DNA from 4 places in the Mesorhizobium sp. LCM 4577 genome. Region 1 is predicted to be linked to each of the others. Evidence: predicted binding sites of a transcription regulator. Region 1 holds the regulator's gene; each other region holds the start of a gene.
The links. The regulator PhoB, encoded in region 1, activates phosphate uptake and scavenging genes when phosphate is short. The targets are predictions, from matches to a motif close to TGTCATNNANCTGTCAT.
Positions count from the first base shown of each region.

Region 2: the regulator PhoB is predicted to act here: its motif matches at 1,151-1,167, upstream of LCM4577_RS31100 (LTA synthase family protein).
Region 3: the regulator PhoB is predicted to act here: its motif matches at 1,834-1,850, upstream of LCM4577_RS12505 (alkaline phosphatase).
Region 4: the regulator PhoB is predicted to act here: its motif matches at 1,952-1,968, upstream of LCM4577_RS01130 (PhoX family phosphatase).

Region 1 covers NZ_MDDU01000056.1:54,104-57,767, forward strand. Annotated here, with positions in the region: gene pstA (phosphate ABC transporter permease PstA) at 1-173, shown strand, start outside; gene pstB (phosphate ABC transporter ATP-binding protein PstB) at 170-973, shown strand; gene phoU (phosphate signaling complex protein PhoU) at 994-1,701, shown strand; gene phoB (phosphate regulon transcriptional regulator PhoB) at 1,719-2,408, shown strand; gene LCM4577_RS33455 (ROK family protein) at 2,734-3,664, opposite strand, start outside.
Region 2 covers NZ_MDDU01000054.1:135,717-139,380, forward strand. Annotated here, with positions in the region: gene fabD (ACP S-malonyltransferase) at 1-940, opposite strand, end outside; gene LCM4577_RS31100 (LTA synthase family protein) at 1,218-3,143, shown strand; partial or broken gene LCM4577_RS31105 (short-chain dehydrogenase/reductase) at 3,214-3,336, opposite strand; gene LCM4577_RS31110 (pilus assembly protein) at 3,369-3,664, opposite strand, start outside.
Region 3 covers NZ_MDDU01000008.1:48,701-52,364, forward strand. Annotated here, with positions in the region: gene LCM4577_RS12505 (alkaline phosphatase) at 188-1,762, opposite strand; gene LCM4577_RS12510 (MFS transporter) at 2,051-3,334, opposite strand; gene LCM4577_RS12515 (TetR/AcrR family transcriptional regulator) at 3,413-3,664, shown strand, end outside.
Region 4 covers NZ_MDDU01000001.1:232,084-235,747, reverse strand. Annotated here, with positions in the region: gene LCM4577_RS01145 (helix-turn-helix domain-containing protein) at 80-349, opposite strand; gene LCM4577_RS01140 (phosphatase PAP2 family protein) at 439-1,140, opposite strand; gene LCM4577_RS01135 (hypothetical protein) at 1,158-1,496, opposite strand; gene LCM4577_RS01130 (PhoX family phosphatase) at 2,030-3,664, shown strand, end outside.

The sequences.
Region 1 (3,664 bases):
GCAATCTCAATGCCCCGATGGCCAGCCTGCCGGTGACCATCTTCCAGTTCGCTCTCAGCCCTTACGAGGAATGGCAGCAGCTGGCCTGGACGGGCGCACTCATAATCACCCTGACGGTTCTCGGGCTGAGCATCTTCGCCCGCAGCCTGACCGGACGCAGAGAGGACAGATGAAACCGATGTTGTCCACCGACCTGAACGTAGCCGAGACGACCGTCGAGAAGGCCAAGATCGAGGTCAAGAACCTCAACTTCTACTATGGCCAGTCGAAGGCGCTGAAGGACATCAACCTGTCCCTGCCGGAGCGCAGCGTGACGGCCTTCATCGGCCCGTCGGGCTGCGGAAAGTCGACCCTGCTGCGCGTGCTCAACCGCATCTACGAGCTCTATCCGAAGCAGACCGCGGAAGGCCAGGTGCTGCTCGACGGCAAGAACATCCTCGACCGCTCGCAGGACCTCAACCTGCTCAGGACCAAGATCGGCATGGTTTTCCAGAAGCCGACCCCGTTCCCGATGTCGATCTACGAAAACATCGCCTTCGGCGTCAGGCTCTATGAGAAGATCAGCAAGGCCGAGATGGACAGCCGCGTCGAGCAGGCGCTGAAGCGCGCCGCGCTGTGGAGCGAGGTCAAGGACAAGCTCAACGCCAGCGGGCTCAGCCTTTCCGGCGGCCAGCAGCAGCGCCTGTGCATCGCCCGCACCGTGGCGGTCAAGCCCGAGGTCATCCTGCTCGACGAGCCGGCCTCGGCGCTCGATCCGCTGTCGACGGCCAAGATCGAGGAGCTGATCGACGAATTGCAGGCCGACTATACGATCGTCATCGTCACCCACAACATGCAGCAGGCGGCGCGCGTCTCGCGGCAGACGGCGTTCATGTATCTGGGCGAGCTGGTGGAGTTCGACCGGACCGAGAAGATCTTCACCTCGCCCCGCGAGAAGCGCACCCAGGACTACATCACCGGCCGCTTCGGCTGAAGACATACGAGGACATCATCATGGCCGAACATACCGTCGCCTCCTTCGACGAGGATCTGAGGCAGATCAGCCGGCTCATCAACGACATGGGCGACCTTGCCGCCTCGATGGTCGGCGCCTCGACCAGGGCGCTGCTCGAAAGCGACAATGCGCTGGCGCAGCGCGTCGTCTCCGACGACGCCATCATGGACGCAAGGCAGCGCGAGCTCGACGACCGCGCCATCACGCTGATCGCCAAGCGCCAGCCGATGGCCGACGACCTGCGCAGCGTGGTCGGAGCGATCCGCATGGCGGGCGACCTCGAGCGCATCGGCGATCTCGCCAAGAACATCGCCAAGCGCGTCGGCTCGGTCGGCGTCAGCGCCGCGCCGCGCGACCTCACGCATTCGATCGATTCCATGGCGCAGATGGTGCTGATCCAGGTCCAGGGCGTGATCCAGGAATACACGGTGGGCGATGCCACGGCGCTGGCCAAGCTTCGCAACGACGACGAACGCATCGACGTCAAATACACATCCGTCTTCCGAGAGCTGTTGACCTATATGATGGAAGATCCGCGCAACATCACCGCTTGCACGCATCTTCTGTTCTGCGCCAAGAACCTCGAGCGCATCGGCGACCATGTGACCAACATCGCCGAGAACGCCTATTATGTGTTGACCGGCACGCAATTGCCCGCCAACCGTCCGAAGCAGGACGAGACGGCAATGTCGGCGCCGGCGGCCTGACGGAAAAGGTTACCCCGATGATCGCGCCACGCATCATGGTGGTGGAGGACGAGGAGCCGCTGGGGGTGCTGCTCCGCTACAATCTCGAATCCGAGGGTTACCAGGTCGAAGTGGTGACCCGCGGCGACGAGGCCGAAATCCGCCTTCAGGAAAACGTTCCCGACCTGCTCGTGCTCGACTGGATGGTGCCGGCGGTGTCCGGCATCGAGCTTTGCCGGCGCCTCAGGATGCGGCCAGAGACCGAGCGGCTGCCGATCATCATGCTGACCGCGCGCGGTGAAGAGAGCGATCGGGTTCGAGGTTTGTCCACCGGCGCCGACGACTATCTGGTCAAGCCGTTCTCGACGCCGGAGTTCATGGCGCGCGTCAAGGCGCTGTTGCGCCGCGCAAAGCCTGAGGTGCTGTCCAGCGTGCTCAAGGTCGGCGACATCGTGCTCGACCGCGAATCGCATCGCGTCTACCGCAAGAAGAGCGAGATCAGGCTCGGCCCGACCGAGTTCCGGCTGCTCGAATTCATGATGCGCCACCCCGGCCGCGTGTTCTCGCGCAGCCAGCTGCTCGACAATGTCTGGGGCGAGACGATCTATATCGACGAGCGCACCGTGGACGTCCATGTCGGCCGCCTGCGCAAGGCCGTCAACAACGGCCGCATGCCCGACGTCATCCGCACCATCCGCGGGGCGGGCTATGCGATCCGGGAGGATTAGGTTCGCCGTTCGCAGAATGACGCGTCCGCTACCGGATCGCATGCGTTGGCGAGTAGCCGGGACGGTCGTGCTTCGTCATCGACGGGCGGAGCAAGGAGCGTAGCGACGCAGCGCAGACCCGAGGATCCATTCCGTGACGTCGACGCGCTGCGGCGGCGCAGAATTCTGCTCGGCTGCGCCCGACGTCCGAGGTAACGGAATGGATTCCAGGGTCTCCGCGACGGAGCTTCGCTCCTGCTCCGCCCTGGAATGACGAAGCTTCGGGGCCTTCGCTAATCTCCGGTGTCCAGCGGGACACTCGAAACCAACGATCACTCAAAGTGGCTCAAGCGACGTGCTTGCCCGCTCTTGCCTGAACCCCCGGCGCGAAAATCTCCTGGTCGACGAAGGTCAGCGCGCGCATGGCGCAGCCTTCGCGGATCAGCGGCAGCTCGTTCGGCTCGGTGTCGAAGGAGATCGATTCCGAATGCTGGCCGCCGGCGGTCTGGGCGATCGCCTTCCTCAGCGCCGGCTCGATCAGGTCGAAGGCGGCCGCGCTGACGCCGACCATGGCGACGGGCGCCGGATCGATGAGGGCGAACAGGCTGCCGAGGCCGAAGCCCAGCGCCTCGCCGGCCCGGCGATAGGCCTCCCGCTCGGGACCTTCCTCGAGCCGGGCCTTCGCGGCAAGCGCGCGCATGTCGGCGTCGCCGACGTCCGTCGGCGCGGCATCCTCGCTTATGCCCATGGCGCTGCGCCAGATGGCGTAGTTGCCGGCATAGGCCTCCACGCAGCCGCGCCGGCCGCAGCGGCAAAGCGCGCCGCCCGGACGGTGGATCATGTGCCCGAACTCACCGCCGGAGGAATGTGTGCCGGTGAACAACTGGCCCTTTAGCACTAGGCCCATGCCGATGCCGTGCGACAACAGAATGGCGATGAAATTGTCGCGATAGCGGTTGGGGTCACGCCACTGCAGCGCCACCGCCATCATGTTGCAGTCGTTCTCCATGGTGGCTGGAATGCCGAATTCCCTCTCGAGGATGTCGGCAAAAGGAATGTCGGTCAGCGGCGTGATCGGCGACCACAGCATGGCGCGCGCGTGGGAATCGGTAATGCCCTGGATACCCATGGCGATGCGGGCGACGCTGCCGACGTCGAGGTCGGGATCCTGCAACCGACGCCGGACGATCGCCATGCATTCGCCGATCAGTTCTTCACGCGGCATGACAAGTGTGTCCAGGCGCTGCTGCTCCTCGGCAATCACCTGGCCGGCATAG
Region 2 (3,664 bases), on a different contig from region 1:
AGGCGAGCGTCGCCAGCGCCGCCTCGACTTCCGCCGCAGTGCCGACGGCGGCGGTGGCGATCTCGCGGTTGATACGACGCGCCAGGCCCGACAGCACCTTGCCGGCGCCGACCTCGTAAAGCGTCGACACTCCATTGGCGCCGAACCATTCCACCGTCTCGCGCCAGCGCACGCGGGCAACCACCTGCTCGACCAGGCGACGGGCGATCTCGTCCGGGTCGCTGGTTGGAGTCACGGTGACATTGGAGACGATCGGAACCACGGGCGCCGATTTCGCGACACCAGCCAGCGCTTCGCGCATGATGTCGGCCGCCGGCGCCATCAGCGCCGAGTGGAAGGGAGCGGACACCTGCAGCATCAGCGCCCGCTTGGCGCCTTTTTCGGTGCACAGCTTCGCCGCCAGTTCGACCGCCGCCTTGGCACCCGAAATCACCAGCTGGCCGCCGCCATTGTCGTTGGCGACCTGGCAGACCGAGCCCTTGGCCGCTTCCGCGCAAGCCGCTTCGACATCGGCCTGCTCCAGCCCGATGATGGCCGCCATCGCCCCCTCGCCGGCCGGCACCGCCGCCTGCATGGCGTTGCCGCGGGTCCTAAGCAGCCGAGCGGCGTCGCCGACAGAAACGAAGCCGGCCGCGCCAAGCGCGGAATATTCGCCCAGCGAATGGCCCGCGACATAGGCCACCTTGTCCTTCAGCGAGAAGCCGCGCGCTTCGAGCGCCCGCATCGCCGCCAGCGACACCGCCATCAGCGCCGGCTGGGCGTTGGCGGTCAGCGTCAGCGTCTCTTCCGGCCCTTCCCAGATAAGTTTCGACAGTTTTTCGCCGAGCGCGGCGTCCACTTCCTCGAAGACGCGGCGCGCTTCCGGGAATTGGTCGGCGAGGTCCTTGCCCATGCCGACGGCCTGGCTGCCCTGTCCCGGAAAGGTGAATGCGACGGCCATTGAAGTCTCTCCCGAGGCTGGTTTTTTCCTGCCTCTGGCGCAAGGCGGACGGCCAAGTCAAGCCCGCCGGCGCCCTTTGGATCCGCAATTCGGCCGGAAAAGGTTGCCGACTGCCTGTTCCGAAAGGCTTTTTGGCGATCACACCTGATGAAAACCGCTCACGTTTGGGTTGCTGGCTCTTCTTATTTCCGCCACAGGCGCTAGCTTTGCGTGACACTTCGATGACAGAAGCGTGACGGGCGTGGAAGGCGTGTTGCGTGGGCCGGGGGAAAACAGAGTGGCAAGGACCAGAAAAGGCGTGGCCAAGCCCGTGCCGGGCTTTTTGGAAGACGATCCGTCCACCGGCTATCTGCCCGGACGAACCTGGCCGACCGTACGCTATGGCCTGACTACAGTTCTCGCGGCGGCCCTGCTTGTCTTCGCGATCGAATGGATCGTGCGCGGCGATTTCTTCGGCACGGTCGATTTCTTCCTGCAGCCGTTCAAGCCGGGCTGGACCACCATCATCCTCTTCGCGCTGGTGCTGGTCGGGCTTGACGCCATATTGGGCCGCAGCCACCAGAGCCTGATGATCGTGGCGCCGCTGACGCTGGCGCTTGCCTTTGTCGGCCACCAGAAATCGCATTATCTCGGCGACCCGCTCTATCCGACCGATTTCCTGTTTGCCCGCCAGATCGTGGCGCTGATGCCGCTTCTGGTGCGCGAACGGCCGTGGACGGCGGTCATGCTGGCCGCGGCCATAATCGGCGGCCTGACGCTGCTCGTCTATTGCTGGCGGACCTGGCGGCGGCGGGTTCCGATCCTCAGCCGCAAGGGCCGCCTGGCGCGGTTGGCGCTTGCCGTGCCGCTGCTCGCCTTCTTCGTCTCGATCATGGACTACGCCACCTTCTCGTGGACGCGCGACCGGCTGCAGATCATCCCGATCATGTGGGACCAGAAGGAGAACTACGCCTCCAACGGCTTTGCGCTGGCCTTCGCGATGAACGTGCCGATGGCGCATGTCTCGGCGCCTCCCGGCTATTCGCAAAAGACGATGGATGCGATCCAGCGGCCCGATGTCGCCGCTTCCGTGCCGGACGATAAGCCGGATATCGTGGTGGTGATGAGCGAATCCTTCTGGGATCCGACACAGCTGCCCGGCGTCAGCATCAAGCCCGACCCCATCCCGACAGTACGCGCCTTGCGCTCCGGCTCGATGTTCTCGCCCGAGTTCGGCGGCATGACCGCCAATATCGAATTCGAGGCGCTGACCGGCTTTTCCAATGCCTTCTTGCCGGCCGGCTCGATCCCCTACCAGCAATATGTGCGCACCCCAACGCCCTCGCTGGCGACTTTCCTGAAGAGCGAGGGCTACCGGGCGCACGCCATCCATCCGGGCACCAACTGGTTCTGGAACCGGGGCGCCGTCTATGCCGATTTCGGCTTCAACGACTTCCGCTCGGAAGAGACGCTGCCGCCGATGGAGAAGCGCGGGCCGCTGGCTTCCGACGCGGCGATGACCGACGAGATCATCCGCGAGGCGGACGCCAGCGACGATCCGGTGTTCCTGTTCGCCGTCAGCCTGCAGAACCATGGGCCTTACGAGCCCTACCGCTACTACAATCCGACGCATTCGGTCGATGCGCCGATCAGTTCCTGGGCGCGGGAATCGCTGCTTTCCTATGCCGAGGGCTCGGCCGACGCCGACCGCGGCCTGCAGCGGCTGATCGACTGGGCGAAGGCCCGCCCGCGGCCGACCATCATCGCCTTCTTCGGCGACCATCTGCCGCCGCTCGGACCGGTCTATGTCGAGACCGGCTTCCTCAAGGACAATGTCGCGCCGCGCAAGGAGCCTAGCGACGCCGCGCTCGAGCACCACGACACGCCGCTGATCATCTGGTCGAACCGCTCCGGTCCGGTGCAGAACCTGGGCTCGGTCAGCCCGGCCTTCCTGCCCTACCATATCCTGACCACGGCCGGCATCACCCACCCCTACTACACCGGTTTCCTCGGCGCGCTGCGCGAGCATTACCGGGTGGTCGACCGCAATCTGCTCCTGTCGCCCGCAGGCGAAGCGACGCCGGACTGGGCGAGGCAAAAGCAGATCGATCCGCGGATCAACGATTTCCGCCTCATCCAGTACGACATGATGTTCGGCAAGCGCCACTCGGCGCCCGACTTCTTCCCCGAGACGGTGGACAAGCTGGTGGCGCATACGAGCTGAGATGAGTTGCGAAAGACGATTTCGTCGTGTGTCAGCTTGCCGTCGGTCTCGGATGCCCTTGATTTCAGCTTCAGACCGGCAGCCCGAGCTGCTTTCGCAGGCTCTTGTCGAATGCGGATGCGGGGACTAAGCGGCGCAGAAGGCTGACTTGGCGCGCCATATTTCCCGCCGCGTAGCGCCGCTTCGTTGCAGGTGCCGCCCGTCGTCATGGCCGCGGCGCCCCCGTCAGTTGGTGAGCTGCAGCCTGGAGAACTTGTTGGCGATCGTTTGGAACACGTTGGGCAGCTTGGCCGGGTCCTCGACGGCGTAGTAGTCGCTCGGGTCGGATGCGCAGGCGCTGTAGAGCGAGCGGTTGGCCGCCGTGTCGGCCTGCAGCACCATGGTGTAGATCTGGACACCCTGGCTCTTCAGCTGGGCGCAGACATCCTTGGTCCAACCGTCGACGTTGCGCGCCGCCGTCGTCTGGTTGCTTGAACCGAAACGGCCGCTGGCAAGGTAGCCGTAGGAGGTGTAGTCCGATT
Region 3 (3,664 bases), on a different contig from region 1:
CCCCTCTGCCCTGCCGGGCATCTCCCCCACTTGGGGGGAGATTGGCTGCCACGCTTGCTTTCGCCAATTGCCAACGTTGCAGAAGGAGCGACGCGCCGAAACTGCTGATCTCCCCCCAAGTGGGGGAGATGGCCGGCAGGCCAGAGGGGGGCGCTGTCCCGCCGACCTTGCCAATTTCTCGAGCCCGTTACGCCGACCGCACCGGGTCGAGTGTAACCTTGTAAAGCTCGTTGTCGTCGCGATCCATCAGCCGCACGGTGAGCTGTTCGGTGGCGCCGGAGATATCGACCAGCCCGAAGAACTGCAGTCCGGCCGACGGCGGCAGGTTCTGGCCCTGCTCGGCGGTCGGCGCCTTGATGAATTTCAGCTCCGGCCCGAAGGTCATGTCGAGGTCGTTGGGGCCGAATGTGCCTGCGTGGATCGGGCCGGAGACGAACTCCCAGAACGGATTGAAATCCTGGAACTGCGCCTTGTCGGGGTTGTAGTAATGCGCCGCGGTGTAGTGCACATCGGCGGTCAGCCACACCGTGTTGGTGATGCCGGCATTCTTGATGAAGCGCAGCACATCGGCGAATTCGAGCTCGCGGCCCTTCGGCGCGCCGTTGTCGTTGTTCGACACCGCCTCGAAGCCGACCTTTTTCGCCGCGTCGTCCCAGACGATCAGGCTGAGCGGCATGTCGGCGGCGATGATCTTCCACGTCGCTTTGGAGTTCGCCAGCTCGCGCTTCAGCCATTTGGACTGCTCCTCGCCGATCATGCGCGACTTCGGCGTCAACGTTTCGTCCAGATTGGGGCCGTTCGGACCGCGATAGGAGCGCATGTCGAGGAAGAACACGTCGAGCAGCGGCCCGTGCGAGATCTTGCGGTAGACGCGGCCCGGCTCCGACGGCTCGTAGCGGATGGTGGTCATCTCATGGAAGGCGCGCGCCGCGCGTGCCGCCAGCACATGGATGGATTTCTCCTTGTAGCGGTCGTCGGCGGTCAGGTCCTTCGAGTCCGACCAGTTGTTGAGCACCTCGTGGTCGTCCCACTGGTAGAAGGTCGGGCAGATGGCGGAGAGGGCAAGRACGTGCTTGTCCATCATGTTGTACTTCCACTGGTCGCGATATTCGTCCAGCGTCTCGGCGACCTTGCGCTTGCCATCGAGCATGACGACGTTCTTCCACTTGCCGCCGCCGGGCAGGTCGACCTCGTCCTTCAGCGCACCGTCGGCATAGATCGTGTCGCCCGAATGCAGGAAGAAGTCCGGCGTGTGCTTGGCGATGGTCGAATAGGTCTTCATGCCGGTCTCGTCGATGCCCCAGCCCTGGCCGGCGGTGTCGCCCGACCAGGCGAAGCGCACATCGCGCTTCGAGGACGGTGCCGTGCGGAAGCGGCCGACGATCGGCTCGGAGACGGCATTGATGTCGGAGAGATCGGCGGCAGTCATGCGGTAGAAGATGTCCTGGTCGGAGGCGAGGTCGGTGAGCAGCCGCTTCACCGTGTAGTCGCTGGCGGGCGAGGTATCGAGCGCAGCCAGCCGCGTGGCATTGGCGAAGCTTTCGGTGGTCGACACTTCATACATCACGCGCGCCGGGCGATCGGTGCGGGTCCAGACCATGCCGGACGTGGCGTCGACGTCGCCGGACTGGACGCCATGCGTGAAGGCGGGGCGCTGGCTGGCGCGAGAATAATAGGGCAGTGCCAGACCGGAGGCGCCGACAAGGCCGAAGGCACTGGCCGAGGTGACGAAAGCGCGGCGGGTAAGGGAAAGCTTGTTCATGGCTGTCTCCGGATGGCTTTGAACGGGACCGCCAAGCTCTCGCCTCAATGTTTCAGGCGCATTTCGGAACCATGAAGTTTTGATAACAGCGAACAGAACTGCTGATCTCCCCCCTTGTGGGGGAGATGGCCGGCAGGCCAGAGGGGGCGCGAAGGATCGCCAACCTCTCAGACCCCTCAAACTCTTCGCAACGGTTTGATTTGACGGCAATTCAACCGAGAAGTCGGCGGGACAGCGCCCCCCTCTGCCCTGCCGGGCATCTCCCCCACGAGGGGGGAGATTGGCTGTTCAGACCATCTGCGGCTCCGGCTCGAAGGCCGGCCTGTCGGTATTGATCAGCAACGAAATACAAGCCGCTGCGATGCCCGTCATCCCCGCAATCAGGAACGCCAGCTCGTAATTGCCCTGCAGCTCGCGCATCGTGCCACCAAAGGCGGCGGCGGCCGCGGCGCCCACCTGGTGGCCGGCGACGATCCAGCCGAACACGATCGGCCCGCTGCGGTCGCCGAAGGCTTCGTTGGCGAGCCTGAGCGTCGGCGGCACGGTGGCGATCCAGTCGAGCCCGTAGAGCACAGCGAAGATGACCAGGCTGGTCGCCGAGAAGCCGGAATAAGGCAGGTAGATCAGCGACAGGCCGCGCACGGCGTAATAGACGCCGAGCAGCTTGCGCGGATCGAAACGGTCGGTGAGCCAACCGGACAGCYTCGTGCCGATCAGGTCGAAAATGCCCATCATCGACAACAGCCCGGCGGCCTGAACCTCGCCGATACCCATATCGCCGCAGAAGGCGATGAGATGCGTGCCGACGAGACCGTTGGTGGTGAAGCCGCAGACGAAGAAGGTGGCGAACAGGTACCAGAACACCCGGGTGCCCGCCGCGCGGCGCAGCGTGTTCAGCGTATGCGCCAGAAAATTGCCCTGCGATGCCGGCGACACCGGCGGCACGTCGTTCGCGTCGGCGCCGTAGCGCACCTGGCCGATCGAGGAAGGGCGTTCCGGCACGAGCAGCAGAACGAGCGGGATCAGCGCCGCGGTGGCGAGGGCAACCGCAATCGCCACAGGCTTCCAGCCGCCGTTTTGCGCCAGCGAGGCGATCACGGGCAGGAACACCAGCATGCCGGTGGCGCTTGAAGCCGACATCAGGCCCATCATCAGGCCGCGATTGGTCTTGAACCAGCGGTTGACGATGGTGGCGCCAAGCACGCTCGCCACCGCGCCCGAGCCGATGCCGGAAAACACGCCCCAGGTGAGGAAGAGATGCCAGGGCTGCGTCATGAACAGGCTGAGCGCGGTCGAGCCCGACATCACCAGCAGCGCGCCAAGCAGCGTGCGGCGGAGCCCAACGCGCTCCATCAGCGCCGCGGCGAAGGGGCCCGTCAGCCCGTAGAGCAGGATGCCGACGCTGGCGGCCCAGGAGGTGACGTCGCGGCGCCAGCCGAAGCTTTCCTCCAGCGGAACCATCATCACCGAGGGCGCCGAGCGAAGCCCGGCCGCGATCAGCAGGCAGAGGAAAATCACGGCAACGACGACGAATGCGTAGCGCTGGCCAAACGGACGGGACTGGGCTATCATGTTACTGACCGGTACGTTGCAGTGGGATGGCGCCATACATACGTACCGGTCAGTAACATTGTCAAGCGAGTTGTTTGAATGCCATCGGACAATAAAATTGAAGTGTCGTCGAACGCGGCCCCCGCCCCGAAGGCAGCGGACAAGATCCTGGACGTGGCGCGCGACCTTTTCTATCGCGAGGGCATCCGGGCGATCGGCGTCGACGAGATCGTCAAGCGCGCCGGCGTCACCAAGCCGAGCCTCTACCGCAGCTTTCCGTCCAAGGACGAGCTCGCCGCCTCCTATCTGCGCAAGTACGACCTGGAATTCTGGGAGCGCTTCGACGAGGCC
Region 4 (3,664 bases), on a different contig from region 1:
TGAGCGGTTTTCCGTCCGGAATTGCGTAAAAACAACCAGATAGGGCGTTTCACCGTTTCCGTGAAACGGCGAAAACGCTCTAGCCTTGCGGGTTCTGCGCCGGGGTTGCCTTGAGGCGCACGCCCCTGCCGCCGCGCTCGCTGGCCTGGTTCTCGCCGATCAACTCGACACCCGCCTCGTCGAGCGCCTGGATGACCTTCATCAGGGTGTCGACCACGCCCCGGACGACGCCGCCGCTCGCTTCCATGCGCTGGATCGTCGGCAGCGAGACCCCGGCGCGCTCGGCGAGCGTCTTCTGGTCGATGCCTGTCAACGCCCGCGCGGCGCGCATCTGTGCGGCAGTGATCATCGGCCAGAACCTGTCCCTGAATCCACGAAAGATGTGTATTGTAGATATTACAATGCCTCAAGCATCATTTTATACGCTTTTGCCATCACCTAGTCGCTGTCGGCCACCACTTTGCGCCGTTGCAGCAAGCGCGCCGCAAGCCAGCACAGCATGGCCCAGGCAAAGCCCGCGCACCAGCCGGCAAGCACGTCGGAGGGCCAGTGCACGCCGAGATAGACGCGGCTGGTGCCGACCAGCACGGTGGTGAGCACGGCGAGGCCGAGCACGAAGATCTTCGTCCTGCGGTCCGGCAGGAAGCGCGCGGCCAATGAGCCAAGCGTCAGATAGGTCACGGCCGAGAGCATCGCGTGGCCGCTTGGGAAGGACAGCGACGTCTCGTTGACGAGATGCGAAACGAGGTCGGGCCGCGGCCGGTCGACCTCGAACTTGAGCAGGCTGGAGAGCACTTGCCCGCCCGCCACCGCCGCGAACATGAACAGCGCCGTCGTAGGTCTGCGGATCAAGAGGAGATAGACGATGGTCGCGGTCGTGATGAGCACCAGCACGACGGTGCTGCCGAGCGCGGTGACGTCGCGCACCGCGCCTTCCAGCCAGGACGGGCCGATCGGACTATCCGGCTGCCCGGCATGCCGGAAGGCGAGCAGGATTTCCGTGTCGAAGGCGTGCGGGGTCGTGGCGCGGGCCAGCTCGATCAGTTCCACCAGGCCCCATAGCCCGCCCGCAATCACCAGCCCGGCCAGCAGCACCGGAAATTCCAACTTGTTGAGCAGCGCGTTGGCGATCGGTTTCATGCGAGCCTTTGATCCCGCTACAGCCGCTGCATATAGGGCCCGAGCGTGATCAGGGCGACGGCGGCGATCGCCAGCACCATGCCGGTCGCCTGCAAGGCATTGAGCCGTTCGCCGAAGAAAGCGAGCGCCACGACATTGACCGCGACAAGCTGGATCACCGCCGACAGGCTGAACGACACCGACATGCCGAATTCGCGCACCAGCCTCAGCATGACCAGATTGCCGGCCGTATAGAGCGCCAACGTCAAAAGCAGCTTGGCGAGGCTCGGCGCCAACCCCCATTGCTTGGCCGCCATCGCCGCCAGCACGAACATCACGGTCGAAATGCAGAGCTGCGCCAGTCCCCAGAAACTCACTTGCCATCCCCTTTTGGAAGCGCCGTTCGCCACGCCGGCCGCAGCCCTTGTTTCCGAAGCGGACGAGGCCGTCAAGCTGGCGGTGTGGGGACAAGGGCGAAGGCTGCGGCAAGCCCCCTTCTCCCGAGCAACTGGTCTTTGACTATAGCGTGCATGGCAGCTTGGCGCATGCATTGTCCAATGGAGCGCTCGTCGACCCCCACTCCGTCTCGGCTTCGCCGAGCCACCTCTCCCCCGATCGACGGGGTAGAGGAAAGGCTCCCTTCCTTTCCCTCCGGAGGGGGGAAAGGTGGCGCTGCGAAGCAGCGACGGATTGGGGGAACCACGTGGCAATCGAGCGGCGGCCCGATCAGTCACGCCACTAACAGAAGATGTGTGCATAGTTGGCCACGGTACGAGGAGAAAGGGGCCGACATCGACGGCTTCGCCAACCGCCGAGGGCTATGCCGAAGCGATGTCACGAAAATGTGATCGGCGCGCTTTAGGGGTCGAAAGGTCAAATCCCAGCCACCTCAAGAAGCCAGAGGAACACCATGACCGCGACCCCTGAGACCCGTTTCCGCAGCAGCCAGCTCGAGGACAATGACGGCCCGCCCGTCAACCCGACCGACAACCGCACAATGGGTGAGATCATCGCCGCGCGCTTCTCGCGCCGTGGTTTTCTCATGGGTTCGCTGGCCGTCTCGGCCATCGCCGCCACCGTCAGCCCGCTGGCGCTGATCGCCGCCGACGAGGCGCGCGCCGCCGAGGCTTCGGCCTTCAAGTTCGACGAGCTCGAGGCCGGCATCGACGACAAGCACCATGTCGCGCCGGGCTACGATGCCGACGTGCTGCTGCCCTGGGGCGATCCGCTGTTTGCCGATTCACCCGAGTTCGATCCGCTGAAGCAGTCGGCTGAGGCCCAGGCCAGGCAGTTCGGCTACAACAACGACTATGTCGGCTATATCCCGATCGACGGCTCCGCCGAACATGGCCTTTTGGTCGTCAACCACGAATACACCAACCCGCATCTGATGTTCCCGGGCATCGTTTCGATCGTCGAGAAGGACGGCAAGAAGGCCGCCGAGGTGGCGCCGCTCTCGAAGGAGCAGGTCGATGTCGAGATGGCCGCGCATGGCGGCACCATCGTCGAGATCCGCAAGCAGGACGGCAAATGGCAGGTGGTGCGCGACGGCAAGCTCAACCGCCGCATCATGTCGACCACGGAGATGGCGCTCTCCGGCCCGGTTGCCGGTCACGACCGCGTCAAGACCAATGCCGATCCGTCCGGCGCCAAGGTCATCGGCACCCTCAACAATTGCGCCGGCGGCGTCACGCCCTGGGGCACCTATGTGATGGCCGAGGAAAACATCCACGGCTATTTCTCGGGCGAATTGCCCGAGGGCCACAAGGAAGCCGCCAACTACAAGCGCCTCGGCATCCCGGAAGGCGCCTATGAATGGGGCGCGCATTACGATCGCTTCAACCTCGCCAAGGAGCCGAACGAGCCGAACCGGTTCGGCTGGATCGTCGAGGTCGACGTCAACGATCCGGCTTCGGTGCCGAGGAAGCGCACCGCCATGGGCCGCTTCAAGCATGAGGGCGCGGAATCGATCGTCGCCAAGGACGGCCGCGTCGTCTTCTATCTCGGCGACGACGAGCGCTTCGACTATGTCTACAAATTCGTCACCGCCGGTAAGTTCAATGCCGATGACCGCGCGGCCAACATGAACCTGCTCGACGACGGCACGCTTCATGTGGCGAAGTTCGCCGAGGACGGTTCGGTCGAATGGATGCCGATCGTGTTCGGGCAAGGCCCGCTGACGGCGGAGAACGGCTTTGCGTCCCAGGCCGATGTGCTGATCGAGACGCGGCGCGCCGCCGACCTGCTCGGCGCGACCAAGATGGACCGGCCGGAGGACATCCAGCCCAATGCCGGCAACGGCAAGGTCTATGTCATGCTGACCAACAATTCCAAGCGCAAGGCCGATCAGGTCGACGCCGCCAACCCGCGCGCCGAGAATGCCTTCGGCCACATCATCGAGATCGTCGAGGACGGCGGCGACTTCGCTGGCACCAAGGGCAAGTGGGAAGTGCTGTTGAAATGCGGCGATCCTTCCGTTGCCGATGTCGGCGCCACCTTCTCGACCGCGACCACCGCGCATGGCTGGTTCGGCATGCCGGACAAT